One region of the Mycobacterium sp. NGS50 genome, then DNA from elsewhere that is predicted to be linked to it. Evidence: riboswitches for the same ligand, from Rfam matches in the RefSeq annotation. Region 1 holds a riboswitch; each other region holds the start of a gene.
What was found. A riboswitch is a leader RNA that binds a small molecule or an ion and turns the genes downstream of it on or off. The one in region 1 is predicted to bind cobalamin.

Region 1 (7,159 bases):
CACTCAATACCGCGCTGGCCCTTCTGGCCGGCGTCCATCGGGTGTTTGACCTTCGCCATCTCGGTGACCAGGTCGGCGATCTCGACCAGTCGCGGGTGAGCGCGCCGGCCGGTGACCACGACATGCTGGTGACCCGGCCGGTTCACCAGGGTCTGCACCACGTCGTCGATGTCCACCCAGCCCCAGTCGATCGGGTAGGTGAACTCGTCGAGCACATACAGGTCGTGAGCCTGGGCGGCAAGGCGGCGTTTGATCTCGTTCCAGCCCGCCAAGGCATCGCCCGCATGATCCTCGGTGCTGCCGGTCTTGCGGCTCCACGACCAGCCAGAACCCATCTTGTGCCACTCGACCGTCCCACCCTCACCGGTTTCGTCGTGCAAGGTGCCGAGCCGCTCCAGCACGGTCTGCTCACCGACGCGCCACTTGGCGGACTTGACGAACTGGAAGACGCCGATGCGGAATCCCTGATTCCAGCCACGCAATGCCAATCCGAAGGCCGCGGTGGATTTCCCCTTGCCGTCCCCGGTGTGCACCACCAGCAGCGGCCGGTTGCGACGCTGCCGGGTGGTCAACCGATCGTCGGGCACCGTCAGCGGCTGCCCCTGCGGCATCAGGCGGCTCCTCTCACGATGTCGGTCAGTGCCTCGGCGCTCACCTGAGGCAGCGGAATGTATTCGGCCCGTAGATGATCGGCGAGCGCGCGGGCCAGTCCCAATCGCATCCTGCCGTTCTCGCAGTCGACGACGACCGCGGAAACACGTTGTGCGGCCAGGTGATCCGCGGCTTGTCGGGACCGTTCGACGGGATCGGCGCCGGCCGTGGCCCGGCCGTCGGTGAGTACCACCAGCAGCGGGCGACGCGCCGGATCGCGGAGCTTCTCGCGCCGGATCACTTCGCCGGCCTCGGCCAGACCCTCGGCCAGCGGAGTACGGCCACCGGCCGGCACCTGATCGAGCCGCACCGCCGCGATCTCCACCGACCCGGTCGGCGGCAGCAGCACCTGGGCGCCGGTGTCGCGGAACGTGACCACGGCGACCCGGTCGCGGCGCCGGTAGGCATCGAGCAGCAGCGAGGCGATCGCGGTCTTGACGTGACGCATCCGCTCGGCGGCGGCCATCGAGCCGGAGGTGTCGACGACGAACAGCACCAGGTTGGCTTCCCGGCCCTCGCGGGTCGCGCGCCGCAGATCGGTTGCCGCCAGCAGGAGACGGCCGCCGGCGCGGCCGCGGGCAACCTGGTGCGGTGCGGCGGCGCGAACCGTCTCGAACAGATGCAGGCCGGTGCCCGCCGCGTGCAGCGGGGCGGCACCGGTGCGGCGCCCGATGCTGGTGCGGGCGCGGCTGCGCCGCCCGGCCTGGCCGTCCCCGACGCCGTTGACAGTGAAAAGCCGTGCTCGGTACGGGGAATCGGCGCTTATCGTGCTCGTTCCGCCTTGGCCGGGCGAAGATGGCTCGCCTCGATCCGGCGCGCTGCCGCCCTCAGGTCCGGGCCCGTCGGGTTCGGGTTCCGGATCCGGCTCTTCGGGCGGGAGCAGCTCCTCGAGCTGCGCCTCGTCCAGTCCGGGCGCGTCGAACGGATTGCGCCGACGCCGATGCGGCAATGCCAACCGGGCAGCTACCCGTATGTCGTCAACGGCCACCTCGTCGCGGCCCTGCCACGCCGCGTGTGCCACCGCGGTGCGGGCGGTGACGATATCGGCGCGCAACCCGTCGACGTCGAACGCCGCGCACACCTCGCCGATCTTGAGCAGTAGGTCGTCGGCCAGCCGCACCCGCGCCAGCAGCGCCTGAGCATCGAGAATCCGGGCGCGCAAACGGTTCTCGGCCTCGGCGTAGCGGCTACGGAACGCCACCGGGTCGGCGTCGAACGCCAGCCGCCGGCGCACCGCGTCGGCGCGCAACCCCGGATCGCGTGGCGCGGTGACTTCCACCGTCAGGCCGAACCGGTCCAGCAGCTGCGGACGCAGCTCACCCTCCTCCGGGTTCATCGTCCCGACGATGACGAAGCGGGCGGCGTGGGTGACCGACACCGCGTCGCGCTCGACGGTGAGCTGCCCCATCGCGGCCGCATCGAGCAGCAGATCCACCAGGTGGTCGGCCAGCAGGTTCACCTCGTCGACGTAGAGGATGCCCCGGTGTGCCCTGGCGAGCAGCCCGGGTTCGAATGCGACGACACCGGCGCTGAGCGCCTGTTCCAGCTGGATCGAGCCGACGACCCGGTCCTCGGTGGCGCCGACCGGCAGTTCCACCAGCCGCACCGGCCGCGTTTCGACGGCGGCGTCGGCGCCGAACGGTCCGTCGGGGGAGAGCGGATCGGGATCGGCGGGATCCGACGAGAACCGGTCGCCGGCCACCACCTGGATCGGCGGCAGTACCTGGGCCAGGCCCCGCACCAGCGTCGACTTGGCGGTGCCCTTCTCGCCGCGGATCAGTACCCCGCCGATGGTGGGCGAGATCGTGCTGAGCACCAGCGCCAGCGCCATGTCGTCCAGGCCGCCCGGCGCGTCCGGGTCCGCGCCGACGACGGCGGGGAACGGGTAAAGCTGTTGCATACGTGAGGCTCCGCTCGTGAGTAACGCGAAGCCGGTAATCGGACTGACCGAGAAGCATCCGTCGGATGCGCCGCGGAACACCGTAGCGGGCCTGCGTCGGAGTCGCACCGACTTCCCTGGCACCTCGCGCCGCTACCCTAGCACCGTGCCTGCACCCGATCGCCTCACCGTTGTGGGTATCGGCGCCGACGGCTGGATCGGCCTCACCGAACCGGTGCGCGCGGTGGTGCGGGACGCCGACGTGGTGCTCGGCGCGCCACGCCAGCTGGAGTTGCTGCCCGTTGTGGCAGGCCAGCACCGTCAGCCGTGGCCGTCGCCGCTGAGCGCCGGTCTGCCGGGGCTGCTGGAGGGGCTGGCCGGCCGGAAGGTGGTCGCGCTCGCGTCGGGAGACCCGATGCTCAGCGGCGTCGGCACCACCCTGGTCGGGCTGTTGGGCGCGGGCCGGGTGACGGTGTTGCCGGCGGTGTCCTCGGTGGCGTTGGCCCGGGCCCGGCTGGGCTGGTCGGCGGAGTCCACCGCGGTGATCAGCGTCGTCGGCCGCGACGTGCACACGGTGTTGCGTGAACTGGCACCGGGCCGGCGGCTGCTGGTGCTGTCCGCCGACGAGACCACGCCGGCCCAGTTGGCCGCGCTGCTGGTCGATCGCGGCTTCGGCGACAGCCGGATGCTGGTACTGGGTGACCTGGGCGGGCAGTCCGAATCGGTGCGGGAGAGCACCGCGGCGGGTTTCGCAGGCCCGGTTCCGCGGCTGAACATCGTCGCGCTGGACCTGGTCGGCCCGATGCGGCACGGCTGCGGATGGGTGCCCGGCTTACCCGATCAGGCGTACGAGCACGACGGGCAGCTGACCAAACGCGATCTGCGGGCAATCGCCCTGGCCCGGCTGGTGCCGGTGCCCGGGCAGTTGCTGTGGGACGTCGGTGCCGGTGCCGGGTCGGTCGGCATCGAGTGGATGCGCGCCCACTCGGCCTGTCGCACCGTCGCCGTCGAAGCAGACGAGGCCAGGGCCCAACGTATTTCAGCCAACGCACGCAACCTCGGCGTACCGGCACTCACCGTGGTCCACGGTTCCGCGCCGGCGGCGCTGGCGGGTCTGCCGGCACCGGATGCGGTCTTCATCGGCGGCGGTCTGAGCCGGCCCGGGGTACTGGCCGACTGCCTGGCCGCGCTGCGGCCCGGCGGCCGACTGGTCGCACACGCGGTCACCCTGGAGACCGAGGCGCTGCTGGCCGCCGGGTTCCGCGAGCACGGCGGCGAGCTGACGCGCATCCACGCCGAACACGTTGCCCCGCTCGGTACTTTCACCGGGTGGACACCGGCGCGCACCGTCACACAGTGGGCGCTAACGCTGCCGTGATCGGTCCCGGCCCGGATCGTAGAGGTGACTCTCCCCGGCGCACGAATCGTGGCCTTCGGTGAGTGCCCTTCCGACCAGGATCACGGCGGCTTGACGCAGGCCCGCCGCCTCAACCTGCCCGGCGATGTCGGCGAGGGTGCCGCGCAGCACCAACTCGTCGGGTTGCGACGCCCGGTAGACGACGGCCACCGGGCACTGCGGCCCGTACTCGGGGGCCAACTGGGCCATCAACTCCCGAGTGCGGGTGATGGCCAGGTGCAGCACCAGGGTGGCGCCGGTGGCCGCGAACGCGGCCAGTGATTCACCGGCCGGCATTGCCGTGGAGCGGGCCTGGGTGCGGGTGAGCACCACCGACTGCGCCACCAGCGGCACGGTCAGCTCACGGCCCAGGACCGCGGCGGCGGCGGCGTAGGCCGCCACACCCGGAGTGACGTGCCACGCCACCCCCGCCGCGTCGAGCCGACGGGTCTGCTCGAACACCGCGCTGTAGAGCGACGGATCTCCGGACACCAGCCGCACCACCCGGTTCCCGGACTCATGGGCCCGCACCAGCCGTTCCACGATGGCGTCCAGGTCCAGATCCTGGGTGTCGACGAGTTCGGCCGCACCAGAACAAACTTCGAGCACATCCGGATCCAGGTAGCTGCCCGGGTACAGCACCACCTCGGCGTCGGCCAGCAGTCGGGCGGCACGCACCGTCAGCAGGTCCGCAGCGCCCGGACCGGCGCCGACGAACTCGACCGGCGTCCTCATCGCACCCACCGTGGCGTCCACACCCGGCCCGACGGCGTCACCCTCGTCGACGACGCCCCCACCAGCAGCAGGCATTTCATGTCGATCGCGTCGGTGTCCAACTCGCCCAGGGTGGTCACGGTCAGCGACTCGTCGGCCCGGCCGATGTCGCGGCCGATGACCACCACGGTCTGCGGAAAGCGGTGTTCCAGCAGCACTTTGCGTGCGATTGCGATCTGGTCGGGCCGGGCACGCGATGCCGGGTTGTAGATCGCCAGCACCAGGTCGGCGTCGGCGATCGCCCGCAGGCGGGCTTCGATCACCGCCCACGGCTTGAGCCGGTCGGACAGGCTCAGCACCGCGAAATCGGCCCCGATCGGAGCGCCGGCACGCGCGGCCACCGCCTGCACGGCGGAGACTCCGGGCAGCACCCGCACCGCAACATCGCGATACCGCTCACCGTCATCCAAGGCCTCGAACACCGCGGCCGCCATGCCGAACACCCCAGCGTCCCCGCCGGAGACCACCGCCACCTTCTCACCGCGTGCCGCCAGATCCAGCGCGAAGCGGGCCCGGTCCAGCTCGACGGTGTTGCCCGACGAGTGCCGCCGCAGCCCCTCACGTTGTGGGACCCGCGCGACGTAGGGGCGATAGCCCACCACATGGTCGACCTCGGCCAGCGCGTCGGTCGCCTCGCTGGTGAGCCAGCCGTCGGGTCCCGGGCCCAGCCCGACGACCAGCAATTCGGCGGCGGGAGCCGACTCGACGGCGACGGCGACCTGGTCGGCCGGGGTGCGTGAGCGCCGCCCATTGCGGGAGTCGCCGTCGACGACGATCAGCGACAGATACGGCACCGTCGTCTCATCAACGTCGGTGACCGGCAGCCAGCGCTGCTCGGGATGGCTGGCGCGCTCGACGTAGCGGGCGTGCTCGAGGCGTCCGGCGGCGGACAGGGCGCGCCGCACGGCGGGGAAGGTACGGCCGAGCTTCATGATGATGGCGCCGTCGGTGTCGGCCAGTCGCGCCGCGAGTTCGTGCTCGGGCAGGGTGCCGGGCAGCACGGTCAGCACGTCGGTCTGGCGCACCAGCGGCGCGCCGAGCGCGGCGGTGGCGGCGCTGAATGCCGGTACGCCGGGGATGATCTCGGTGTCGAAGCGGCTGGCGAGCCGGTCGTGCATGTACATGAACGAGCCGTAGAACAGCGGGTCGCCCTCGGTCAGCAGTGCCACGGTGCGTCCCGCGGTCAGGTGGGCGGCCAGCCGTGCCGCGGAGGCCTCGTAGAAATCGGCGAGCGCCCCGGCATACCCGCCGGGATGGTCGGTGACCCCGGTGGTCACCGGGTAGCGCAACTCTTCCTCGATCACGTCGTCGGCGATGAGGTCAGCGGCGATGGTCCGGGCGTAGGACGCCTTGTTGACCCCGGCGTGATAGGCCACCACGTCGGCAGCGCCGATGATCCGCGCGGCCTTGCGGGTGATCAGTTCGGGATCGCCGGGGCCCAGCCCCACCCCGTAGAACCGTCCGCTCATTCGGCGTCCGACGCCAGCGCATTCAGCGCCGAGGAGGTGATCGCCGAGCCGCCGCGTCGGCCCCGGACCGTGATGAACGGGATATCGATGCCGTGGTCGGCGTGCAGGGCCGCCAGGGCATCCTTGGATTCGGCGGCGCCGATGAAACCCACCGGGCAGCCGACGATCACCGCCGGCCGCGGACCGCCGTCCAGGATCAGCTCCAGCAGGTGAAACAGCGCGGTCGGCGCATTGCCGATCGCGACGACGGCACCGGCCAGTACCGGCTCCCACAGCGAGACCGCCGCCGCCGAACGGGTCGTTCCCCAGTCGGCGGCCAGCGCCGCAACCCGGTCATCGCGCAGATAGCACAACACCTCGTTGCCGGCCGGCAGCCGGCCCGCGGTCACCCCGACCGCCACCATCCGGGTGTCGCACAGGATCGGTGCGCCGGCGGCCAGTGCGGCGCGCCCGGCCGGAACGGCGTCGGGGTGGATCACCAGGTCACCGGCCACGTCGGTCTGACCGGCCCCGTGGATCATCCGCACCGCGAGCCCTTCGGCCGCCGGGGGGAGGTGCGACAGGTCGGACTCGCGCCGGATCGTCGCGAACGATTCGACGTAGATCGCCGGGCCGTCATCGATGTACGGGTAGCGCCGGGTCGGGCGCCCAGCTGGGCCGGTCACGCAATCGTCTCCTGTGTTCGGGGGATCAGGATGCCGTGCCACGGCGTCACGACCAGGTCGGAGGTGCCGCCGGTCTCGGCCAACGCGCGTGCGAGGTCGGCGGTCAGCACCCCGCCGGGGATCTCCTGATGGATGCCGCCGGGCACCGCACCGTAGTGCAGCGGGCCGCCCGGGGCGGGTAGCCGCGGATCGGCGGTGCCGGCAGGCACCAGCGGCGCGGTCAACTCCCGGATGTGCCAGGGCGCATCCACCCCGTTCCCGCGGGCGGCGAGGAACGCCTGCGCCAGCGCGGCAAGGTGGCCGGGGGAGTCTTCCACGCGCACTA
Region 2 (12,088 bases), on a different contig from region 1:
CACGCTCGGCCGGGACACGGGCAGTGTGACGCAGATAACTGGTCCAACCAGTTGACCAGTTGTGGGTCGGGCCGCGACGATGAACCGCATGGACTTCGCCCCGATTCCCCGCACGGCGGTCTCCGACACCGTCTTCGCCCGCCTGGTCGAGGAAATCCTGACGGGGCGGCTGGCGGCCGACGAACCGATTCCCTCCGAACGCGAACTGTCGCTGGCGTTGCACGTCAACCGGCACGCGGTGCGCGAAGCGCTCAAGCGGCTGCAGCAGGCCGGTCTGGTCCGGATCAGCCACGGCGGGAAAACCCGGGTGCTGGATTGGCGGACCAGCGCGGGGCTGGACGCGCTGACCGGGTTGGCCTTCGCCGGGGTGATACCGGCCGGGCAGATCGTCGGTGATGTCGCGGTGATGCGCCGCTCCATCGGCGCCGACGCCGCCCGGTTGTGCGCGATACACGCCTCCGGGGACCAGCGTGCCGCGATTTCCGCCGCGGCCGATGCCTACCCCGAGACAGGCGCGCTGGATCAGATCGGGGACGTCGATCTGACGTTCTGGAGCGTGGTCGTCGACGGGTCGGGCAACATCGCCTACCGGCTGGCCCTGAATACCTTGGTGGCCGCATTCGACGACATCGGCTACGACATCATCCACGCCCTCGGGGCCGCGGAATTCACCGACCGCGCCGCCCACGTCGACCTCGCCGCCGCGATTGCCGCCCGCGACGCCGGCACCGCCCACCGGCTCGCCGAAGAGCTGCTGACCCGATTCGTCTCCGCCTGCCAGAGCGCAGCCGAAAGCCAGGAGTAGTCACCGTGTTCGACGTCATCCAGCACGCGATTCCCGTCTTCGTGATCTTCTTGATCCTGGAAATGGTGTCGTTGCGCGTGCTGCCCGACGACGACGAGCGCGGGTACGAATTGCGGGATACCCGAACCAGCCTCGCGATGGGTATCGGCAACGTGATCATCAACATCGGCTGGAAGCTCGCGGTCCTGGCGGCCTATAGCGGGGTGTACCTGCTGGCGCCGATTCACCTACCCGCCGACCATCCGCTGACCTGGATCGCGTTGTTCGTCGCCGACGACTTCGCCTACTACTGGTATCACCGCACCCACCACACCATCCGGGTGTTCTGGGCCAGCCATGTCGTGCACCACTCCAGCCGGCATTACAACCTGTCCACCGCCCTGCGCCAGACCTGGACACCGTTCACCTCGGTTCCGTTCTGGCTGCTGCTGGCGTTTGTCGGGTTCGCCCCGTGGATGATCCTGCTGCAACAGTCCATCAACCTGCTCTACCAGTTCTTCATCCACACCGAACGCATCGGAAAGCTCTGGCGTCCCCTCGAATTCGTCTTCAACACGCCGTCGCACCACCGTGTGCACCACGGATCGAACGCGGAGTACCTCGACAAGAATTACGGCGGCATCCTCATCGTGTGGGACCGGCTGTTCGGCACCTTCGAACCCGAGGGCGAGCGCGTGGTCTTCGGGCTGACCAAGAACATCGACACCTTCAATCCCGTGCGGGTCGCCACCCACGAGTACGTGGCCATCTGGCGAGACATCACCGCGGCAGGCAACTGGCGCGCCGTTCTCGGGCACCTGTTCCGCGGACCGGGCTGGCAGCCCGCCTCCTAGAACCCGCGCGTTGCGGGGTTGACTCTGCCCCAGGGGGAGACGCCAGACTCGAACGCGTGCCGACATTGTTGCCCATCGGGGACTTCTCCCGAATGACTTACCTCACCGTCAAGGCGTTGCGGCTCTACCACGAGCGCGGCCTGCTGGCGCCGGTCCAGGTCGATCCGTCCTCCGGCTACCGCTACTACAGTCCGGAGCAGGTGCCGATCGCCCAGGTTATCCGTAGGCTGCGGGACCTGGGGATGCCGTTGGATGAGCTGACCGAGGTGGTGCAGGCCGAACGGGTCACAGACCGCAACCGCGCGATCCTGGCGCATCTGCAGCGACTCCAGGACAGTTTGGCGCAGACCCAAGCCAGCGTTGCATCACTGCAGGCGCTCCTCGAACAGTCCAGCGGGACAGGTGAGGTCGATTATCGGTCCGTGCCGGCGACGCCCGCCGCGGCGATCGTCGAGCAGGTCGCCATGGCCGATATCGAGGACTGGTGGTCGGAGGCATTTGCCGAACTCGACGCGCTCGTCGGGAATCCCGCCGGAGTCCGGGGCGCCCTGTACTCGGCGGAGTTCTTCGAAGCCGGCCGCGGCGAGGTGGTGGCGTTCCGGCCGATCGACGCGTCGTGTGCCGCCCGAGGGCGGGTGAAGTCACTCCACGTTCCGGCCGCCGAACTTGCGGTGGCGTTGCACCGCGGATCGTTCGGCGAGCTCGATCGCACCTACGCCGCGCTGGGCACCCACGTCGCCGAACGCGAAATCGGTGTCGACGGGCCGATCCGCGAGCACTACCTGGTGTCCGGCTACGACACCGACGACGAGGCGGCGCACCGCACCGAGGTGTGCTGGCCGATCTTCCGCACCAAATCCTAACCACCCAAAAGGAGTTCGTTGATGAACATCACACTGCACACCGTCACATTCGACTGCGCCGACGCGGACAAGCTGGCGCGATTCTGGTCGGAGTTACTGCGCCGCCCAGTCGACGACGGCGCCACCGCCGAATTCGCGTCCATCGGCATGTCCGCCGAGGCGCACCCGCACCTGGCGTTCGTCCAGGTCCCGGAGGGCAAACAGGTGAAGAACCGGGTGCACGTCGATCTCGTCACCGACGACCTGGCCGCGGGGGTGGAGCGGGCCGTCGAACTCGGCGCCACCTGGCTGGCCGACCGTGCCGACGACGGCTACCGGTGGAGCACGCTGGCGGACCCCGAGGGCAACGAGTTCGACATCGCGGCGGCCTGAAATGTCACCGCTGGCACCGGCATTGATCGCAGCCGGACCCGCCGACGACCGGGCCGACGCCATGGGTCTCTACGGCTGGCTGGTCGGCCGCTGGAACCTGGACGTCACGGTGCACGAGGACGACGGTACGCAGCACTACACCGGCTGGATGGCCGCCGACTGGGTGCTCGACGGCTGCGCGGTCCAGGACGTGTGGCACGCGGAGGGTTTCTTCCACGGGACCACGCTGCGGATCTATGACCCTGCGGTAAGCGCCTGGCACATCCTGTGGATCGAGCCGCGGTTGGGAATCCGGCTCACCCAACTGGGGACAGCGGATTCGGAGGGCATCGTGCAGGACGGCATGCTGCCGGACGGATCCGCGATCCGGTGGAGTTTCCGGGACATCGGGCCGGATTCGTTCCGCTGGTGCGACGAACGCAGCAACGACGGGCGGAACTGGCGGCTGTACCAGGAGTACCGGGCCCGCCGGGTGTGACGGCTAGCTGCCCTGCACCCACTCGTCGTAGAACGCGGGCATCTCGGATGCTTTCCCGCCGAACTGCGGGTCGCGCTTCTGCAGAAACGCGCGGACGCCGTCGTTGCCGTCGCCGATGCTGGTGTAGAACATCGCCAGCGAATCGATCCGGTGCGCCTCGATGGGGTGCGGTTGGGCCGAATTGCGGTAGAGCATCTGGCGCATGAAGGCCACCGACACCGGCGAGCGATTCTTGGTCCATGCGTCGGCCAGCGCCCGGGCCTCGGTGAGCAGCGCCTCCGGTTCGTGAACCGCGCGAACCAGCCCGACGTCGTGCGCGGTGGCGGCGTCGAGAATGTCGGCGCTGTACACCAGATCCAAAGCCGTTGGCATCCCGACGATCCGGGGCAGGAACCACGTCGAGCACGCTTCCGGGACGATGCCCAGCTTGCCGAAGACCAGGCCGATGCGCGCGGTGGTCGACATCAGGCGGGCATCCATCGCCAGCGTCATCGTGGCGCCGATGCCCACCGCCGGCCCGTTGATCGCCGCAATCACCGGTTTGCGGCAGGCGTAGATCGCCAACGTCACCTGGCCGCCGGTGTCGCGTACCCGGCGCAGCTCCGGATCGTCGGGGTTGGCCATGTCGGCCAGCGACGGGGTTTTCGATCCGTCGAGACCGAACACGTTGCCGTCGCTGGACAGGTCCATGCCGGCGCAGAATGCGCGGCCCGCACCGGTGACGATCACCGCCCGCACCGCGTCCTCGTCGTTGACGGCGGTGAAGGTGTGCTGCAGCTCCGCAGCCATCTCGACGGTGAAGGCGTTCAGGTTGGCCGGGCGATCCAGAACGACGGTGAGGATGCCGTCCTCGATTTCATGCCGCATCGTGGTGAAGTCCATGCCCTGAGGCTAGTAGCTGGTCGGTTTCCCCCGGCGAGCAGACGCAGAATCGCACTGGGACGGCTGTTTGTGTGCGATTCTGCGTCTCTCTCGAAAATAGAGGTGACCCCAAGCGGGTGACCCGGTGGCCCCCGGGTGTTAGGCAGCGTCGGTGAGTGGTTCGAGAGTGACTTTGTATCCCAAGGACTCCAGTTGCTTGATGGCTTTGGTCTTGGTTCGCCCGGGCTGGTGGCGGGTGTAGTAGTCGGCGCCCGGGTCTTGGTAGAAAGCACCGTTTACCAGCATGTTCCAGGCGTCGGTGAGCATCTTGTGTTCGAGGCTGACGAGCGCGATCTGGGCCCGCCCCGACGGGCCGCGGGTGGTGCGCCGGGTCTGTAAGGGCCGGTTGCCGGCGATGCGCCGGAAGCGGGCGCTGTAGTAGGTGTCCTTGCTGCGGGCCGCTGAGAGGGCCGCGACGCCGAGGGCAGCCTTGAGGTGACGGTTACCGGGGCGAATGGCCGCGGATTTGACGCGGCCCGCTGATTCGTTGCAGCCTGGCGCTACCCCGGCCCACGACGCCAACCGCTCAGCGGTAGGGAACACGCTCATGTCAGCGCCGGTTTCGGCGATGAACACATCGGCAACGATGCAAGAAAACCCCGGGATGCTCATCAGCAGTTCCCGGACGCCACGAAAGGGCGCAATCGCCTCCTCGATGCGCTCGTCGAGGCGGGCAATGTCGGCGCTGTGGGCGTCGATGCGATCCAAATACAGCCGCGTCATGAACGCGTGATGCTCATTGAACCGTCCGCGCAGCGCCTCGGTCAGCGCGGGGATTTTCTCCCGCAGCCGCTGTTTGGCCAGATCAGCCAGCACCGCCGGATCACGCTGTCCCGCGATCAGCGCCTCCAACATCGCCCGCCCGGAAACCCCCACGATGTTGGAGGCCACCGCTGAGAGCTTGATCCCGGCATCTTCAAGCAGCTTCTCGAGCCGCTGGATCTCTTTGGTGCGCTCACGGGTGATCACCGTGCGCACCCGGGTCAGATCCCGCAACACACGAATCGGTTCCGGCGGCACAAACGACGCCCGTACCAGCCCGTGCGCCCCCAGATCGGCCAGCCACATCGCATCCGAGACATCGGTCTTACGGCCGGGCACGTTGCGCACCGCATGGGCGTTGACCAGCATCACGGGCAGCGCGTCGTGGAGCAGATAGTAAAACGGCTTCCAATAATCCGACGTCGACTCGATCACCACACAGCTCACCTGCTCAGCGATCAAATGCTCCCGCAACGCCAGAATCTGCTCGGTCGTTGACCCCCACGTGCTCACCGACGTCGTCGTGGCGCGCCGACCCCGGCCCTGAACCCGCACACACACCTTGACGTCCTTCTTGGAAACATCAAGACCAGCACACCGCGGATGAACCACCTCCATGACCGATCACCCCTTCCCGACAAAACTGTTGTTATCCAGCGTGTTCCGGGGAGAGCGAAACAGAAACAGGAGTCTCTCTCGCGTGCTCGCAGGCAACAATCCACCACCCCCGCACAACACAGGGGCGCCCTCCAGCCACCAAGCTGCTCGCCGTGCTCACCGGCAACACAGACGCAACGGGGTCAACCGAAACACCCCTCAAGCGTCAACCCGGCCGACGCCCGCTGCAACCACTTCACCAAGCCGAACGCCGCACCAAATTTTCAGACTCCACCACGGGGCCAAGCCCCCTGGATAGCTGCTCGCGCGGAGTGGCGGCGCGGTGGAGAACTAGACGCCGGTGCGGGCTTCCTTGGCCGCGGCGACCATGTTGCGCAGCGAATCGGTCACCTCGTCGGTCCTACGGGTCTTGAGCCCGCAGTCGGGATTGACCCACAGCCGTTGCGCGGGGACCGCGTTCAGCGCTGCGCGCAGCGACGCCGCCATCTCCTCGCTGCTGGGCACCCGTGGTGAGTGGATGTCGTAGACCCCGGGCCCGACGCTGTTGGAGAACCCGATCGCGTTGAGGTCGTCGAGCACCTCCATATGCGAGCGGGCCGCCTCGATCGAGGTGACGTCGGCGTCCAGGTCGGCGATCGCCCCGATGACCTCGCCGAACTCCGAGTAGCACAGGTGGGTGTGGATCTGTGTGGAGTCAGCGACCCCGGAGGTCGCCAACCGGAACGCACCGACCGCCCAGTTCAGGTAGGCGGCCTTGTCCGCGTCGCGCAGCGGCAACAGTTCGCGCAGCGCCGGCTCGTCGACCTGGATCACCGCGATGCCGGCGTCCTGCAGATCCACCGTCTCGTCGCGGATGGCCAGCGCCACCTGGTTGGCGGTGTCGGCCAGCGGCTGGTCGTCGCGGACGAACGACCAGGCCAGGATGGTTACCGGACCGGTCAACATGCCCTTGACCGGCTTGTCGGTCAGCGACTGCGCGTAGGTGGCCCACTGCACCGTCATCGGATGCGGGCGGGCGACGTCCCCGTAGAGCACCGGCGGACGCACGCAGCGGCTGCCGTAGGACTGCACCCAGCCGTTGGCGGTGGCGAAGAAGCCGTCCAGCTGCTCGGCGAAGTACTGCACCATGTCGTTGCGTTCCGGCTCGCCGTGTACCAGCACATCCAGGCCAAGCTGCTCCTGCAGCTCGATCACGGCGGCGATCTCGGCCTGCATCCGGCGGGTGTACTCCGCGTCGTCGATCTCCCCGGCGACCAGCGCGGCGCGGGCCTTGCGGATCTCGACGGTCTGCGGGAAGGACCCGATCGTGGTGGTTGGCAGCGGCGGCAGGTCCAGCCGCTCGTCCTGTGCCTCGCGGCGCGCCGTCGCCGATCCACGGTGGGCGCCGGCGGCGGTGATCGTCTCGATGCGCGCCCGCACCTGTCCGTTGTGCAGGCGTGGATCGGTTCGGCGCGACGCCACAGCGGCCGCCGAGGCGGCGAACTCGTCGGCGACCGCGTCACGCCCGTCGCGCAGGGCGCGCGCCAACGTCACCACTTCGGTGACCTTCTCGGCGCCGAACGCCAACCAGCTGCGCAGGTTGTCGTCCAGGCCGGTTTCGGCGTCCAGGGTGTAGGGCACGTGCAGCGTGGAACACGACGTAGACACAGCCACCGCGCCCGCGCTGCCGAGGGTGGACAGCTTGCCCAGCGCGGCTTCCAGGTCGGTGCGCCAGATGTTGCGTCCGTCGACCACCCCGGCGACCAGGGTCTTGCCGGCCAATTCGGGCACCGTGGCAACCGAGGCCCCAGAGCCGTAGACCAGGTCGACGCCGATCGCCTCCACCGGGGTGCGGGCCAGGGCCGCCAGCCCCGCGCCCGGCTCACCGAAGTAGGTGGCGACGAAGATCGCCGGCCGGTTGGCCGCCGAACCCAGCACGGTGTAGACCCGCTCGGCCAGGGCGGGCGCCTCCGCGGCGATGTCGGTGACCAGCACCGGCTCGTCCAGCTGCACCCAGTCCGCACCGGCCTCGGCCAGCTTGCCCAACAGCTCGGCGTAGATGTCGGTCAGTTCGTCGAGGCGGAAGATCGGTGCCGGCGCATCGTCGACGGCCTTGCTCAACAGCAGGAAGGTGATCGGGCCGATGATCACCGGGCGGGCCGGAATACCTTGATCCTGAGCCTCTTTGAGCTCCGTCAGCACCTTGGTCGGATTCAGCGCGAACTTCGTGTCAGGCCCGATCTCGGGCACGATGTAGTGGTAGTTGGTGTCGAACCATTTGGTCATCTCCAGCGGGGCGATCTCGTCGGTGCCCCGGGCCGCGGCGAAGTAGCGGTCGAGGTCGTCGGCGACACCGGCCACCCGGGCGGGCAGCGCACCCAACAGGACCGCGGTGTCGAGCATCTGGTCGTAGTAGGAGAAGGTGTTCACCGGCACCGAATCCAGACCCGCCTGCGCCAGCGCCGCCCAGGTGTCGCGGCGCAGGGTGGCGGCGGTCGATTCCAGGTCGGCGCGGCTGGTGCGACCGGCCCAGTAGCCCTCGGTTGCACGTTTGAGCTCGCGCCGCGGTCCGATGCGCGGTGAGCCGATGATGGTGGCGGTAAACGGTTGAGCGCTCACAAGTTCGTCCTTCACTCGCGGGGGTGGTCACCGCCGGCGGACGCAAACCGATCCGGTCACGGCCCATGCTGACGGGATAGCAGGTGCAACCGTGACGGCCGGACGCCCATTCCACGAGGCGGTAAGCCGCCGGACGCGGCGCGCCCGGCACAGCTGGCAGGTCTTCGGACTCACAGGCACGCACCGCTGGGTGCTCCTACTAGCCGTCGCTTCCCAGTCCTTCGACCAGTGCCGTTGACGGCGGTCGTTCCTGCTTACCGCTGCGGGACAGTCCCGGATTCTCACCGGGTTCCCTCTCGCGACGCATACGCCTCGCTCGATGCTGACGCCGCACAGGCGCCGTCAGCAGACCAGCTGCGCTTTGGAGATTACCCCGTGAACGCACTGCCGCGATCACCCCTCCGATTTTCCGGCGAGGCCTTCGCACGCGCCTCGAGTCAAAGGTCCCGTCGGCTGGCCAGCGCCTCGGCGATGGGCACGTCACCGTCGTTGAATTCGATTGTGCGCCGGATCGTCGTGCCGTCAGCCAGGGCGGCGGCGACGACCCGTGCGACGTTCTCCCGTGACACCTCACCTTTCCCGGCCTCCGGACCCAACGCGATGCCGCCGGTGGCCGGCTCCAGGGTGAGCCGGCTGGGCCCGAGCACCGTCCAGTCCAGATCGCTGGCCCGCAGATGAGCATCGGCGGCGGCCTTGGCCTCGGCGTACGGGAAGAAGGAGTTAGCCTCGGGCACACCGTGATCGGGCCCAGCGCCGAAATAGGACACCATCACGAACCGGCGCACACCGGCCTGCCCGGCGGCATCGACGACGCGGATCGCCGCGTCCCGGTCCACCGCATAGGTGCGGGCCGGGTTACCGCCGCCGGCACCCGCGCTGAACACCACGGCATCGTGGCCGGCCAGCAGGTCGGCCAGCGCGGCGGTGTCCAGTTGCTCGATGTCGGCTACCAGGGGAGTGGCGCCGGTTGCCGCGACCTCCTCGGCGTGGTCGGGGTTGCGGAAGACCGAGGTGACCTGGTCTCCGCGGTCGCTCAGGATGCGGGTCAGCTGCAGGGCGACCTTGCCGTGACCGCCGATAACGACAATGCGTGCCATGTACCCGACGCTACCCGCCACGACGTGGGCACGCGATCGGCCGGACCCTTCCGATGGGAACAAATATTAGTTTATAGTCTGGCGTGATCCGCAAAGGAGCCACCGCGAGATGTTGACCCTGCGCTTCGACATGCGCGCTCCCGCGGCGGGAGCGCCGACCGCGGAGCTGTACGCCGCAGCGATTGAGATGTGTGGCTGGGCAGAGACGCGCGGCGCGATCGCCGCGGTGCTTTCCGAGCATCACGGGACCGAGGACGGTCACCTGCCGTCGCCGCTGGTGCTGGCCGCGGCGATCGCCGCCCGCACGAACGCACTGGCGATCATGCTCGCCGCCGTGGTGCTGCCATTCTGGGATCCGGTCCGGCTGGCCGAAGAGATGAGCGTCCTGGACATCATCAGCAAGGGGCGCGTGGCCTACGCCTTCGGCCTGGGTCACCGTGCCGAGGAGTACGCACACTTCGGCATCGACATGCACCGGCGAGGCCGCTTGGCTGACGACAAGTTGACCCTGCTGCTGCACCTGTTGCGCGGTGAGCCGGTGCACCACGATGGCCGCCGCATCCATCTGACGCCGCCGTGCGTGACGCCCGGCGGTCCGTCCATCATGATCGCCGGCGGCAGCGCGCCGGCGGCCAGGAGAGCGGCTCGTCACGGACTGGGATTCATCGCCCAGACGAATTCCGGTGGTCTCAAACAAATTTACGAGGACCAGTGCAGGGCCCACGGCAGGGAGCCGGGGCCGGCGCGGTTTCCCGACGACGACGCGCCGACCACGGTGTTCGTCGCCGACGACGTGGACCGCGCCTGGTGCGAGCTCGGCCCGTATCTGCTCCACGACGCGGTGACCGCCGCACAGTACCGGCACGGCGACGACACGGTTGCCAGCATCTCGCGGGCCGCCAGCGTGGACGAATTGCGTGCCGCGCCGGGCCCCTACCGGATTTTCACCGTGGACGAAGCCGTCGGGCATCTGCGCACCGGCCGCAGCCTGCCGCTGCTGCCGCTGTGTGCCGGTCTGCCACCCGCATTGGCCTGGCCGTATCTGGAACGTGCGGCGTCGGCTGTGGCTCGAGCTGGGGGTCACGCATGAATCCGAAGACCCGAGTGGTCGTGTGGGCGACCGGAGGCGTCGGCTCCATCGCCATCGACGCTGTCCGGCGTCGCCCGGACCTGGAACTCATTGGCGTCTGGGTACATTCCGCGGACAAGGTCGGGCGCGACGCCGGCGAGCTGGCCGGAGGCACCGCGATCGGGGTCGCGGCGACCCAGGATGCCGAGGCGCTGATCGGGCTGCGGCCGGACTGCGTCGTCTACGCCGCAAACGGGCCCGACCGCGACGCCGGCGCGGTGCCCGACTATCTGCGGCTGCTCGAGGCCGGAATCAACGTCGTCTCGACGACGTCGACCAGCCTGGTGTACCCGCCGAGCTATTTTCATCCCACCTGGCGAGAACAGCTCGAATCCGCGGCGTTGGCCGGTGGCGCCTCGTTCTACGTCTCCGGTGTCTTCCCGGGATTCGGCTCGGATCAGCTGGCACTGGTGCTGGCCACCCAATCAAAGACGATCCGAACTGTGACGGTGACGGAGATCGCGCTCAACGACCACTACCCGGTCGCCGACGTCATGATGGACGGGATGGGATTCGGGCGCCCACTGGACTTCGAACCGATGCTGAGCACTCCCGGCTTCATCGAAATGGCCTGGAGTGCACCGATTCACCTCATCGCGCAGGGGCTGGGCGTTGAGGTAACCGAGGTTCGCGGCTCGCTGGAGCGCCGCGTCACCTCGCGCGAGATCGAGGTTGCCTTCGGCACGATCACGGCTGGAACGTGCGGTGCCGTGTGCACCAGGGCGGCCGGCGTCATCGACGGTCGGGAAGCCATCGTGGTCGAGCACATCATCCGGATGGCTCGCGACGTGGCACCTGAGTGGGCGACCTCGGAGTGCGATGCCACCTACTGTGTCGACATCGACGGCGAGCCCGACATCCACTGCTCGATGACGCTGGGAGCTGCCGAAGGCCACGGCGCCGGCAGGGGCGCGATGGCCGCCACCGCCATGCGCGTCGTCAACGCGGTGCCCTACGTGGTGGACGCGGCACCGGGACTACTGAGCTCGCTTGACCTGCCGATCACGCTGCCCCGCAACGCGATCTGAGGCTACCTGCCGGGCCCGTTGGGCCACTTGAGCAGTGAACCCCCATCGACGCGGATCTGTTGTCCGGTGATGTAGCGGGCGTCGTCGCTGGCCAGGAAGACCCCGAGGTTGGCCATGTCTTCGGGCTCGACATACGGGATCGGCATCGCCTGGAAGATGGTGAACAACGGCTCGGCGTCGGCACGGGTGGCCTTTTTGCCCTCATTGGTCAAATCGGGGCGGAACATGGAATACATGCCGTCGTTCTGCAGCAGGTGGGTGTTGCAGTTGGTCGGATGGATCGCGTTGATCCGGATCATCCGCGGCGCCAGGTGCAGGCACATCTGCTCGACGTAGTCCATCACGATGCGTTTGCTCCACCCGTAGCCGGCGCCGCCGGGGCCCATGTTCGGGTTGTCGGTGGTGCCGGTGATCATTCCGGCGGTCGACCCGGTGACGATGATCGACGAGCCGTCGGGCAGGTGCGGAATCGTGACCGCGACGGTGTTCATCACGCCCAGCAGGTCGACGTCGGAGGCGTCGACGAACTGCATCGGGTCGGGTTTGCCCATCGCCATCGGCAGGATGCCCGCATTGGCGACGAC
Region 3 (12,088 bases), on a different contig from region 1:
CGTTCTCACGCAAGTTCATGGGCTACGACCCGAACGCGGTTGATACCCACATCGAGATGCTGACCGCCAAGCAACAACTGCTGCTCGACGACGTCGAAAGCCTGCGGGCCAGATTGAAGGAAGCTGGCGACGAGACAGCCGCGTTGCGCAAGGAGGTCGCCTCCCTCACCGAGACTTCAGGCTCTCCTCATGCCATGCAGCAGCGGATGGCGAAGATGCTGCAGCGTGCGGTCGACGAGATTTCCGAGATGCGCGCGGAAGCGCAGACCGAGGCAGCTGCACTGATCGCGGCCGCCGAGGCGGAGGTCGATGCCGAGCAACAAAAGCACCGGGAGTTCCTCGCGGACCTGGCCACGCAACGCGAAGCCATGGAAGCCGAGTACGAGGAAGCCAAGAAGAAGCTCGACGCCGAGCTGACCGACCTGCGCACTGACGCTGAATCGGAGATCGACGCGGCGCGCCAGAGCGCTCAGCGGGAGCGCGAGCAGCTCCTGGCCGAGGCAAAGCAGAACGCCGACGAGTACCGCACGCAGGCCCACGAGGCGATGCACGAGGCGACGCAGCGACGCATCAAGGTGTTGGAACAATTGATGGGCGTATATCACGATCTGGAGGCGGTGCCCACCAGTCTCGAGTCGGCATACCAGGAGCTGGAGGATCCTGCCGAGGAGGGCGTCGTGATGCCATTGGAACGCAAGGCCAGCACCGGATAGGGCCCGGTTCGGTCAGTCGATCGCGACGAAGTGCTCGATGACCGGCTTTGGTTCATAGAACCCGTGCAGCAACTCCCGCCACTGCTCGAATTCCGGCGAGGCCCGGAAGCCCTCGGTGTGCGCCTCGACGGTCTCCCATTCGACTAGCAGCAGGTAGAGGTTCGGCGACTCGATCGACCGGGACAGGGTCAGCCGCCGGAATCCAGGCTGGCAACTGATCAACGGCCGCGCCTTGGCGAACGCCGCTTCGAACGGAACTTCTTCACCGGGCCGTACCGACAGCACACCGTGTTCCAGAATCACGCCGACAATTGTGCCTGAAGGCCGAGCTGCCCTCCGCTCGCCGGGCGTTAGTCCAGCCCCAGCACCCAAACCAGCGCATCCTCGGCGTCATGCACGGTGGCCACCCACGCTGCTCGTGCGGGCCGGCGCACGATAACCGCCGGCAGGCCAAGTTCGTCGGCGGCGAGCATCTTCGGCCAGGTGTATTCACCGCCGGAGTCCTTGGTGATGACGACGTCGGCGCGGTGGTCTTGCAGTAGCGTGCGTTCGCCCGGAAGTCCGTAGGGGCCGCGATCGGTCACCACAGTCCAGGTACGCGGCAGGCTGATTGAGGGCGGTTCGACGACGCGCGCCAGCACCGCACGCTCGTACAGCACCGGGACATAGCAGGCCAGTTGCTGGCGCCCGATGGTCAGGACGGGACGCTGACCCAGCCGGGCCGCGATCGTCGCGGCCTGTTCGTGGGAGTCCGCCCAGTGCCAGGACGGCCGGGCCCGGCCGCCCCAGCCGGGCCGTTCCAGCCGCAGCAGTGGACGCTCGGCGGCGGCACAGGCCGCGGCCGCGTTGGCCGACATCGTCGTCGCGAACGGGTGGGTGGCGTCGACGACGGCGTCATAGTCGGCCAATGCCGCACGCAGACCGTCGATTCCGCCGAATCCGCCGATGCGGACCTCCCCCACCGGAAGCCGGGGATTGGTCACTCGGCCGGCCAGCGATGTGGTCACCTCGACACCCGCCGCCACCAGATGCTCGGCCAGCGCCCGGGCCTCGGCGGTGCCGCCGAGCAGCAGCACGCGTGTCATGGCGCCCCCGGCGCCAAGAACGGCAGTCCGCTCGGCGGCCCACCATGTGCCAACTTCGATAGTGCTGCCACGTCCACGTGCTCCTCGATCAGGTCGGCCAACACGTCGAGTCGGCGTTCCCGTGCCGCAGGAAACGACACAGCTGAGGGCTCCAGGCCGACGGTTTCGGCGAGGAACGCCGTACGCACCGCGTCGTCTTCAAAAGCCCCGTGCCACATGGTGCCGAACACCTGACCGGCCCGGGCGCCGCCAAGGAACTCCTCGACACCGTCGCCGCGGGTGATCCGGCCGTGGTGTATCTCGTAGCCCGCGCGCGGAATTTGCAGCACCTTGTCTGTGCCGAAACATGTTTCGGTATCCAGCAGGCCCATCCCGGCGACCTCACCCGGCGGGCCCTCGATGCCCTCCGGGTCGCGGATCATCCGGCCCAGCATCTGGAAGCCCCCGCAGATCCCCAACACGGGTTTGCCGGCTGCCGCGTGTGCCGCGACGGCCGCATCCAGCCCGCACGAACGCAGCCAGGCCAGATCGCTGATCGTGGCGCGGGTGCCGGGCAGCACCACCAGGTCGGCGTCGCCCAGTCCGCGCGGATCGGAGACGAACACCACATCGATATCCGGTTCCAGACCCAGGGCGTCGACGTCGGTGAAGTTACTGATCCGGGGTAGCCGGATCACCGCCACCCGCCGCGCTCCGGCGCGCGATGAGCGTCGGCCGGCCAGGTCGAGCGCATCCTCGGAGTCCAGCCACAGGTCGGGATGCCACGGCAGGGTGCCGAAGACCCGTCGGCCGGTGACGCGTTCCAGGTCGGCCAGGCCCGGCTCCAATAATCGCTGCTGCCCGCGGAACTTGTTGACGATGAACCCGGCCACCAGCGCCTGGTCCTCCGGCGCGAGCAGCGCGACGGTGCCGAAGAACGCGGCGAACACCCCGCCGCGGTCCACATCGCCGACGACCACCACCGGCAGGCCGGCGTGCCGCGCCAGGCCCATGTTGACGTAATCGCCGGCGCGCAGGTTGATCTCGGTAGGGCTGCCGGCGCCCTCGGCGACGATCACGTCGTACCTTCCGGCGAGATCGTCATAGGCACGGTGCGCGGCCGCGGCCAACTCCGCGCGGCCGTGCATCCAGTTCGAGGAGGACAGCTCACCCCACGGCCGTCCCATCAGCACCACGTGGCTGCGCTGATCACTGCCAGGTTTCAGCAGCACCGGGTTCATCGACGGCTCGGGGGCAGCTCGGGCCGCCAGTGCCTGAATCCATTGCGCCCGGCCGATTTCGGCATACGTGCCGTCCGCCCCGACGCACACCATCGAGTTGTTCGACATGTTCTGCGCCTTGTACGGCGCCACCCGGATCCCCCGGCGGGCCAACGCCCGACACAGCCCGGTGGTGACGACGGTCTTGCCGGCGTCGCTGGTAGTGCCGGCGATCAGCAGCCCTGACACGATGGCTTCCGCACCAGAAACACGTCCATCACCCAGCCCGCGTCCGCTTTCGCCGCGCGACGGGCAGTCGCGATCTCGTCGACCACGTCGGCGACCCGGCCATGCACCAGCCGCTCGCCTGCCGCACCCAGGTTGGCGCCCCACCAGATCGTCCAGTCGTCCAGCCCGGTCAGGTGGAGCCCCTCCGGGTTGAGCATCGCGACGATGTTGTCCTGGCCGGCGGCGACGGCCTCCCCCAGCCGCCGGCCGGTGGTGATGTGCACCGGGCGGCCGACCTCGTGCAGCACGATCCGGTGCCGGGCGGCCAGCAACTGTGGCGCGCTGATTCCGGGGAGCACGTCGAAATCCAATTCCACGCCAAGGTCTTTCACCCGCTGCACGATCCGGATGGTGGAATCGTAGAGCGACGGATCACCCCAGACCAGGAATGCGGCGGTCCCGCCCCGCTGGCGCAGCACCTCCGCGTAGCGCGCCGCCCGGGCTGCGTGCCAGTCCTCGACAGCGCTCTGGTAGCCGGTCGTCGTCAATTCCGCGGACCGGTCACGGGGCGAGTCGGCGACGGTGATGATCGGGACTGAGCCGGCGTACGTATCGACGATGCTGCGCCGCAATGCCAATAGCCCGTCCTGGTCGCCTTTGGCCCCTTTGTCGGCAGCCAGCACGTAGTCGACCGACCGCAGCGCCTCGGCGACCTCGGCCGTGACCTGCTGCGGCCCCATTCCGACGCCGAGGATCCAAACCTGCATACCCATCAGCGGTCCTCCAGGTCGCCTTCGACGTCCAGGTAGGCCCGCTGCAGGGCAGCCATCGTCGCCGGATCCGGCTGTGCCCACAGGCCCCGGTCCGCGGCTTCGGTGAGGCGCTCCACGATGCCGTGCAATGCCCACGGGTTGGACTTGTCGAGGAACTCGCGGGTGGCCGGGTCCAGCACGTATTCCTGTGCGAGTTTTTCGTACATCCAGTCATGCACGACTCCGGCGGTGGCGTCGAAGCCGAACAGGTAGTCGACAGTGGCGGCCAGTTCGAACGCACCCTTGTAGCCGTGCCGGCGCATCGCGGAAATCCAGCGCGGGTTGACCACCCGGGCACGGAACACCCGCGCGGTCTCCTCGGCCAGGGTGCGGGTGCGGACCGCGTCCGGTGCGGTCGAATCGCCCACGTAGGCCTTCGGGTCGGCGCCGGTCAACGCCCGGATGGTGGCGATCATGCCGCCGTGATAGACGAAATAGTCGTCGGAATCGGCGATGTCATGCTCTCGGGTGTCGATGTTCTTGGCCGCGACCTTGATCCGCCGGTAGTTGGTGCGCATGTCGTCGCCGGCCGCGGCGCCGTCCAATCCGCGGCCGTAGGCGAACCCGCCCCAGGCGGTGTAGACCTCGGCGAGGTCCTTGTCGTCGCGCCAGGTACCGGCCTCGATCACCTGCAGGATCCCGGCTCCGTAGGAGCCGGGCGCGGAGCCGAAGACCCGGGTGGTAGCCCGGCGCAGGTCGCCGTGATCGGCCAGGTCGGCGCGGGCGTGGGCGGCCACGAAGTTCGCCTCGTCGGGCTCGTCGAGAGTCGCCACCATCTGCACCGCGTCGTCGAGCATCGTGACCACGTGCGGGAAGGCGTCCCGGAAGAATCCTGAGATCCGCACCGTCACATCGATTCTGGGGCGGCCGAGCTCCTCGCATGAGATCACCTCGAGCCGCGACACCCGTCGGGACGCCTCGTCCCATTCCGGTCGCACCCCGAGCAGGGCCAGCACTTCGGCGATGTCGTCGCCGGAGGTGCGCATCGCCGAAGTTCCCCACACCGACAGGCCCACCGATTCCGGGTAGGTGCCGGTGTCGTCGAGGTAGCGCCGCACCAGCGAGTCGGCCATCGCCTGCCCGGTCTGCCACGCCAGCCGGGACGGCACGGCGCGCGGGTCGACGGTGTAGAAGTTGCGTCCGGTCGGCAGCACGTTGACCAGGCCGCGCAGCGGCGACCCGGAGGGGCCCGGTCGCACGAACCCGCCGGCCAGCGCCTGCAGCACCGCATCCAGTTCGGCGGCGGTGCCGGCCAGCCGCGGAACTACTTCGGTGGCAGCGAATCTCAGTACGCGCGACACTTCGGGATCGGTATGCAGCGCGTCGGCTGCGCCCACCGCCCAGTCCGCGGCCTCCATGGCTTCCACCAGTTCGCGTGCCCGGCCCTCGATCTCGTCCACCGCCGCCGCAGGAGCGTCGTCTTTCAGTCCCAGCGCGGCCCGCAGCCCGGGCACCGCGTGGTCGACCCCGCCCCACACCTGCGGCGCGCGCAGGATCGCCAGCACCAGGTTCACCCGCTCGGGGCCGACCGGCGCGCCGCCGAGTACATGCAGCCCGTCGCGGATCTGGGCGTCTTTGATCTCGCAGAGCCAGCCGTCGACGTGCAGCAGGAAGTCGTCGAACTCTTCATCTTCGGGCCGCTCGTCGAGCCCCAGATCGCGGTGCATCTCCGCGGCGCGCATCAGGTTCCAGATCTCGCCGCGGATCGCCGGCAGCTTCGCCGGGTCCATCGTCGCGATGTTGCCGTACTCGTCGAGCAGCTGTTCCAGCCGGGCGATGTCACCGTAGGATTCCGCCCGCGCCATCGGCGGAATCAGGTGATCGACGATGGTGGCGTGCGCCCGCCGCTTGGCTTGGGCGCCCTCGCCGGGATCATTGACCAAAAACGGGTAGATCAGCGGCAGGTCGGCGATCATGGCGTCGGTCGCACAGGCGGAAGACAGCGCCGCGGTTTTGCCGGGCAGCCATTCCATCGAGCCGTGCTTGCCCAGGTGTATCACCGCGTGCGCACCGAAACCCCTGCCCAGCCAACGGTACGCGGCCAGATAGTGGTGACTCGGCGGCAGATCCGGGTCGTGGTAGATCGCCACCGGGTTCTCGCCGAATCCACGCGGCGGCTGGATCATCAGCACGATGTTGCCGGATCGCATTGCGGCCAACACGATCTCACCGTCGTCGTTGACGAAAAGCCTGCCGGGCGCCGGACCCCACGCCTGGGTCATCGCATCGCGCAGTTCCGCCGGAAGTTCGGCGGTCCACTCGGCGTACTGCGCTGTGCTCACGCGCACCTGCGCGTCGGACAACTGCACGGCGCTCAGCCAGTCCTCGTCCTGCCCGCCCGCCTCGATCAGGGTGTGAATCAGCCGGTCCCCGGCCAGCGTTTCGTCATCGATGTCCAGCACCCCGAATCCGTCGCCGACGTCGTAGCCGGCGGCGGCCAGCCGGTGCAGCAGCCGCACCGCCGACGCCGGGGTGTCCAAGCCGACCGCGTTGCCAACCCGGGAATGCTTGGTGGGATACGCCGACAGCACCAGCGCCAGCTTCTTCTGTGCGTTCGGCACCCGCTGCAGCCGGGCGTGCTTGACCGCCACGCCGGCGACGCGACCGCAGCGCTCCGGATCGGCGACATAGTGCGGCAGCCCGTCGTCGTCGATCTCCTTGAACGAGAACGGCACCGTGATGATGCGGCCATCGAATTCGGGGATGGCGATCTGGGTCGCCGAATCCAGCGGGGACACCCCGTCGTCGTTGCTTTCCCAATCCGTCCGCGACGACGCCAGGCACAACCCCTGGAACACCGGGATATTCAGCGCGGCGATCCGCTCGACGTCCCAGGCGCCGTCGTCGTCCCCGGCGCCGACCGTGGCGGTGGCGTTCATCGCGCCGCCGGCGGCCAGCATGCACACCACCACGGCGTCCAGCGTGGCCAGCGCGTCGAACAGCTCGTCGGGGGCGTTGCGCAGTGACGCCGCGAAGATGGGTATACCGGCCGCTGCGCCGACCGCATCGATGGCGTCGGCCAGCGCGTGGGCGAAGCCCGCGTTGCCGCTGACCTCGTGGGCCCGGTAGTACAGCACCCCCACCCGCACCGCGTCCGCAGCCTCGGCCGGCTCGCCCCTTTCCCGCTGGGCGTATCCCCATTCCGGGATCACCACCGGCTCGTGGAAACCCTCCCCGGTCAGCAGCACTGTGTCGCACAGGAACGCATGTAGCTGGGCGAGGTTGGCCGGCCCGCCCTCGGCCAGGTAGGCGTGCGCCTGCGCGGCCACACCGATCGGGACCGTCGAACACTCCATCAGCTCGGCGTTGGGTGCGCGCTCGCCTCCGAGCACCACCAGCGGCAGCCCGCGTTCGCGGACCACCGCGAGTTCGCTTTCGATCTCGGCGGATGATCCGAGCACCCGCAGCACCACGACGTCGGCGCCGTCCAGCACCGGTTCGATCGGTTGGCGGGCCGGGTTGCCGAGCCGGAATGTCGCGCCACTGGCGCGTGCGGACAGCAGGTCGGTGTCCGAGGTGGACAGCAGGGCGATGCGTCGCATAACGAGGGTCCTCCCGAGGGGTTCGCGCCCCTTGTCGTCGGATGCCCGCGGCCAGTATCTGACTTGGAACACGCCCCCAACACGCGCCCCTCACAGTGGCGGAACCGTCCCGGATTTCCACCGGGTTCCTGTTTGCCACGAGACGGCGGCCAGCCTAACGCAGCGAACATGCGAGAATGTCGCCGGTAAGGCGATGACGACATGAGGAAGCCGGTGCAATTCCGGAGCGGTCCCGCCACTGTCATCGGGGAGTGACCCTCAACAGCCACGGCCCGCCACGTGTGGGGCTGGAAGGCGAGGCGAACAGTGATCCGAGAGCCAGGAGACTCACGTCATCGCGTCCTGCGTACCGGGGCGGTGTACCCCGAGGAAGCTGATGCACGCCCATGCCCGGTGCGCTGCGGGTAGCCCGCACGCTAGCCATAGCGCTGGCCATCTCGATGGCCGGCTGCTCTGCCGAACACGCCTCCCCCGCAACGGATACGCGGCCGGGCTGCATCACCGACTTCGATCCGGCCGCCGACTACTTCCCGGACAAATCGACACTGTCGGAGGCCACCAACTTCTCGATCGACTACCACAACAGCTACCAGGTCCTGACCGTCAAGCGCCCCTATCTCGGCGGCGAACCGGTGTCCTATGTGTTGGTGCGCTGCGGTGCGCCTGCACCGGCGCCGGCCGGCGAGCTCGCCCACGCCCAACAGATCACGATCCCGGTACGCGGCCTGTATTCGGGTTCGACGACGCATCTCGCGATGATCACCGAGCTCAGCGCCGCCGACGTGGTGACCGGAGTGGCCAGCCCGGCCACGGTCGCTGATCCGCAGATCCGCCGACGCATCGACGCCGGCCAGATCGTCGGCTACGCACCGGGCGGCCAGATCAACGTCGAGACCGTGCTGCACGCCGGCCCCGACGTCTTGGTCACCCCGGGCATGGACGACCCCGGCTATCCCAAGCTGCGCGAAGCAGGCGTCCCGGTGGTCGCCGACGCCGAATGGCTGGAGCCCACGCCGCTGGGCCGGGCCGAATGGGTCAAGATGTTCGCCGCGCTGACCGGAACCGAGCGGCAGGCCGGGCACGCGTATCAGGCCATCCGCGACCGCTACCGCGCCCTGGCCGCACAGGCCGCGTCGGCCACGCCGGTCGACGTGCTGGTCGGCACCATGTATTCGGGCAGCTGGTCGATGCCCACCGGCGGCAGCTACTCCGGCCGCCTGGTCGCCGATGCCGGCGGTGTCTACCCGTGGCTGGCGGACACCGGCGCCGAGAACCGGCAGTTGAACTTCGAGTCGGTGTACGCCCGCGCCGGAAGCGCACCCCTGTGGCTGGTCACCGACGATTGGAAAACGGTGGGCGACGCGGTGTCCCAGGACAGTCGGTACGGCGAGCTCGCCGCGGTCCGCAGCGGACAGGTGTGGTCGGCGACCAAGGCCGTCGGGACGCAAGGTCACAACACCTACTGGGAACGCGGGACGGCGCGACCGGATCTGCTGCTCGGCGACCTGGTTGCGATCCTGCACCCCGAGCTGGCCCCCGGCCATGCATTCGAGTTCTACCAACGAGTGGCCCGATGAGAACACCGACGCGCACCACGCTGGTGTTGGCCGGCCTCGCCGCCGCAGTGCTGGCGCTGGCGCTGCTGGGGCTGGTGCTCGGTCCGGTGCGCGTGCCGCTGGCCGACACCGTCCGGGTGCTGTTGGGCATGCAACCCTCCGATCCCCGCTGGCAGGTGATCGTGGCGAACATGCGGCTGCCCCGGGTGCTCACCGCGCTGGCCGCCGGGGCCGCGCTCGGGGTTGCCGGCCTGCAACTGCAGACGCTGTTCCGCAACACCCTGGCCGACCCCTACATTCTCGGCGTCAGTTCCGGCGCCAGCCTCGGCGTGGCGCTGGTGGTGCTGCTCGGTGGGGCGGCCGGCGCTGGATTCGCCGCCGGTATGGCCGGGGCCAGCCGCGCCGGTGGGGTCATCGCGGCAGCGCTGGGTGCCGCGGCGATGCTGACCCTGGTGCTGACGCTGTCCCGCTGGACCCGTTCGGCGGCGACGCTGCTGCTGATCGGGGTGATGTTGGGCGCGGCCAGCACCGCGTTGGTGAGTCTGGCGATGGTCTACGCCGACCCGCAGCGGGTGCAGCAGTTTCTGCTGTGGGGGCTGGGCAGCTTCGCCGGAACCGGCTGGGCCGATCTGCGGCTACTGCTACCGCTGGTGACGGTCGGGCTGGTCGCCGCGACGCTGACGATCCGGCCGCTCAACGCCTTGCTGCTCGGCGAGAGTTACGCGGCGACGATGGGTATCAACGTGCGCCGGGCGCGGGTCATCACGGTCGGCTCGGCGTCGCTGCTGGCCGGTGTGACGACCGCGTTCTGCGGGCCGATCGCCTTCCTCGGCCTGGTGGTACCGCATGTGGCCCGCATCGCCGTCGGCACCTCCGATCATCGTGTGGTGGTACCGGCGGTGACGTTGCTGGGTGCGACGGCCGCGCTCGGGTGCGGCATCGTCAGCCAGGTGCCGGGTAGCAACCTGGTGATTCCGGTCAACGCGGTCACGGCGCTGGTCGGAGCCCCGGTTGTGATCACCGTGCTGCTGCGGACCCGTCGCGGATCGGGGTTGCCCGCATGACGCCGGCGGTTGAACTTGTTGATCTGGCAATCGGCTACCGCACCCGGCGCCGGTCGGTGACGGTGGCAACCGGGCTGGGGGCACGGGCCCGCCGCGGCGAACTCACCGTGCTGATCGGCCCCAACGGCGCCGGCAAGTCCACCCTGATCCGCACGTTGGCCGGGCTGCAGCCCGCGCTCGACGGCCGTGTCTTGCTCGACGGCGCCAACCTCACCGGGCTGCCCCGTGACGAGCTGGCCCGCCGGGTCGCGGTGGTGCTGACCGAGCGGATCGAACCGGGGCTGCTGTCGGCCCGGGAACTGGTCGGGCTCGGCCGCATTCCGCACCTGGGATTGGCTGCCCGGCTGCGTCCGGCCGACGAGCAGATCGTGGACTGGGCGCTGGCGGCCACCGGCGCGCAGCATCTGGCCGATCGGCCGGCGGCGGAGCTCTCCGACGGTGAATGCCAGCGGGTACTGACCGCGCGGGCGTTGGCCCAGCGGCCGGGGCTGCTGGTGCTCGACGAGCCGACCGCCTTCCTCGATGTGTCTTCGCGGGCCGGTCTTTTCGGGTTGCTGCGCGAGCTGGCCCGCGACCAGCAGTTGGCGGTGATACTGAGCACCCACGACCTGGAGCTGGCGTTGCGGGTGGCCGATCGGGTCTGGCTGCTGGATCCGGCCGGCACCCTGACCGATACCGTCGGTGAGGAATTGATGCTGGCGGGGCGCATCGGCGCGATGTTCGACACCGACACGTTGCGCTTCGACTCGGCCAGCGGCATGTTCGCATTCGGCACCGGAACTGGCGCTCGGACCGCTCGCGTCGACGCCCCGGAGCCGTTGCGTGCCGCACTGATCCGGGTGCTGTCACGAGAGGGGTGGCATGCGGCGACGCCCACCGAAACCTCCGAAGCTATCGTCACCGCCGCCGATCCTGACGCTGTCACGGTGCGTTCCGGCGCTGATGCCGACACTGTCGCACTGCGTGATCTGCCGCAGCTGCTGCGCGGGCGGGCACCGAGTTCACTGCGCTGCGCGCCCGAAGCCCACACGGTTTCGGCGCTGGGCGAGTTGTCGGCCGTCAGCCCCTATTTCGCGGTCTCGACCGGGCCGGCCGATGGTGCCTGCTGGCACGCGGTAACCCGGCTCTACACCGACCAGCGGCTGCTGTCGCAGGCGGTCGATGACGTCGCGCAGCGCCTCGGGTCCGCGGATCGCCGGGTGGCGGTGTCAACGTTGTTCCTGGGGCACGCGGCGCGGCTCTGGTCGATCGGATTGGGTGCGCTCGCCCAGCACGGACTGTTGGTGGATCTGGCTCCCGAACAATTGTGGTACCGCGAATCCGACGGCACCGCTCGGCTGCACCTGCCGAATCCGTTGGCCTGGCAGGGGGAAAACCTGCAGCCACGATTGGCCGACATGATCCTGGACCGGCATCTGGCGCCGCTGGCCGACGCGGTGCGCCGGCTCGGCCCGATCTCGGAGCTGCTGCTGCGCGGCAACGCCGCGTCCGCGGTTCTCGGAGCCGCCCGCACCCTGGCAACCGAGCCGGGCTGGGAACTCGCGCGCACCCTGTGCGCAGACGAACGGCTCACCGGCGCCGTGCGTTTCGCCGCATCCGGCACCGGCTACCGGCGCACAACCTGCTGCCTGTTCTACCGCACGCCCGGCGGCGGGTTGTGCGGCGACTGCGTGCTCACTCGCAAACCCCAGGTTCGCCAGGACCGAAACAGGAAGGGAACCTCATGACCGAGAACACTGTCACAGCAGCCGACACCGCGAGCGTCATCGCCGATCCCCCGATCGTCGACACCGAAGACCGCGGCCGCGAACAACTCTGGCCGCTGCCCACCGACCAGAACAGCCTGCTGGAACTGCTGCACCTGTGTTTCGACGAATACTGGGACGACA

Region 2: it holds a riboswitch for cobalamin, as region 1 does, so the genes downstream of both, metE (5-methyltetrahydropteroyltriglutamate--homocysteine S-methyltransferase) here and AC5Y36_RS17045 (magnesium chelatase subunit D family protein) in region 1, are expected to answer to the same signal.
Region 3: it holds a riboswitch for cobalamin, as region 1 does, so the genes downstream of both, cobN (cobaltochelatase subunit CobN) here and AC5Y36_RS17045 (magnesium chelatase subunit D family protein) in region 1, are expected to answer to the same signal.

The regions. Positions count from the first base shown of each region.
Region 1 is NZ_JCALCW010000023.1:74,519-81,677, reverse strand. Features, by position in the region: partial or broken gene cobO (cob(I)yrinic acid a,c-diamide adenosyltransferase) at 1-611, opposite strand, end outside; gene AC5Y36_RS17045 (magnesium chelatase subunit D family protein) at 611-2,551, opposite strand; cobalamin riboswitch at 2,564-2,693, opposite strand; gene cbiE (precorrin-6y C5,15-methyltransferase (decarboxylating) subunit CbiE) at 2,697-3,908, shown strand; gene cobM (precorrin-4 C(11)-methyltransferase) at 3,894-4,661, opposite strand; gene AC5Y36_RS17030 (precorrin-2 C(20)-methyltransferase) at 4,658-6,169, opposite strand; gene AC5Y36_RS17025 (precorrin-8X methylmutase) at 6,166-6,834, opposite strand; gene AC5Y36_RS17020 (ferredoxin-like domain-containing protein) at 6,831-7,159, opposite strand, start outside.
Region 2 is NZ_JCALCW010000012.1:130,587-142,674, reverse strand. Features, by position in the region: gene AC5Y36_RS11180 (FadR/GntR family transcriptional regulator) at 89-805, shown strand; gene AC5Y36_RS11175 (sterol desaturase family protein) at 811-1,638, shown strand; gene AC5Y36_RS11170 (MerR family transcriptional regulator) at 1,695-2,501, shown strand; gene AC5Y36_RS11165 (VOC family protein) at 2,523-2,873, shown strand; gene AC5Y36_RS11160 (hypothetical protein) at 2,875-3,351, shown strand; gene AC5Y36_RS11155 (crotonase/enoyl-CoA hydratase family protein) at 3,355-4,233, opposite strand; gene AC5Y36_RS11150 (IS110 family RNA-guided transposase) at 4,372-5,652, opposite strand; gene metE (5-methyltetrahydropteroyltriglutamate--homocysteine S-methyltransferase) at 5,983-8,250, opposite strand; cobalamin riboswitch at 8,389-8,618, opposite strand; gene AC5Y36_RS11140 (SDR family oxidoreductase) at 8,688-9,347, opposite strand; gene AC5Y36_RS11135 (LLM class flavin-dependent oxidoreductase) at 9,457-10,437, shown strand; gene AC5Y36_RS11130 (NAD(P)H-dependent amine dehydrogenase family protein) at 10,434-11,504, shown strand; gene AC5Y36_RS11125 (mycofactocin-coupled SDR family oxidoreductase) at 11,507-12,088, opposite strand, start outside.
Region 3 is NZ_JCALCW010000014.1:3,537-15,624, forward strand. Features, by position in the region: gene AC5Y36_RS11840 (cell division protein DivIVA) at 1-713, shown strand, start outside; gene AC5Y36_RS11845 (antibiotic biosynthesis monooxygenase family protein) at 726-1,016, opposite strand; gene AC5Y36_RS11850 (cobalt-precorrin-6A reductase) at 1,064-1,798, opposite strand; gene AC5Y36_RS11855 (cobyric acid synthase) at 1,795-3,246, opposite strand; gene cobF (precorrin-6A synthase (deacetylating)) at 3,231-3,998, opposite strand; gene cobN (cobaltochelatase subunit CobN) at 3,998-7,579, opposite strand; cobalamin riboswitch at 7,612-7,742, opposite strand; cobalamin riboswitch at 7,739-7,928, shown strand; gene AC5Y36_RS11870 (ABC transporter substrate-binding protein) at 7,966-9,156, shown strand; gene AC5Y36_RS11875 (FecCD family ABC transporter permease) at 9,153-10,199, shown strand; gene AC5Y36_RS11880 (ATP-binding cassette domain-containing protein) at 10,196-11,926, shown strand; gene AC5Y36_RS11885 (DUF7676 family protein) at 11,923-12,088, shown strand, end outside.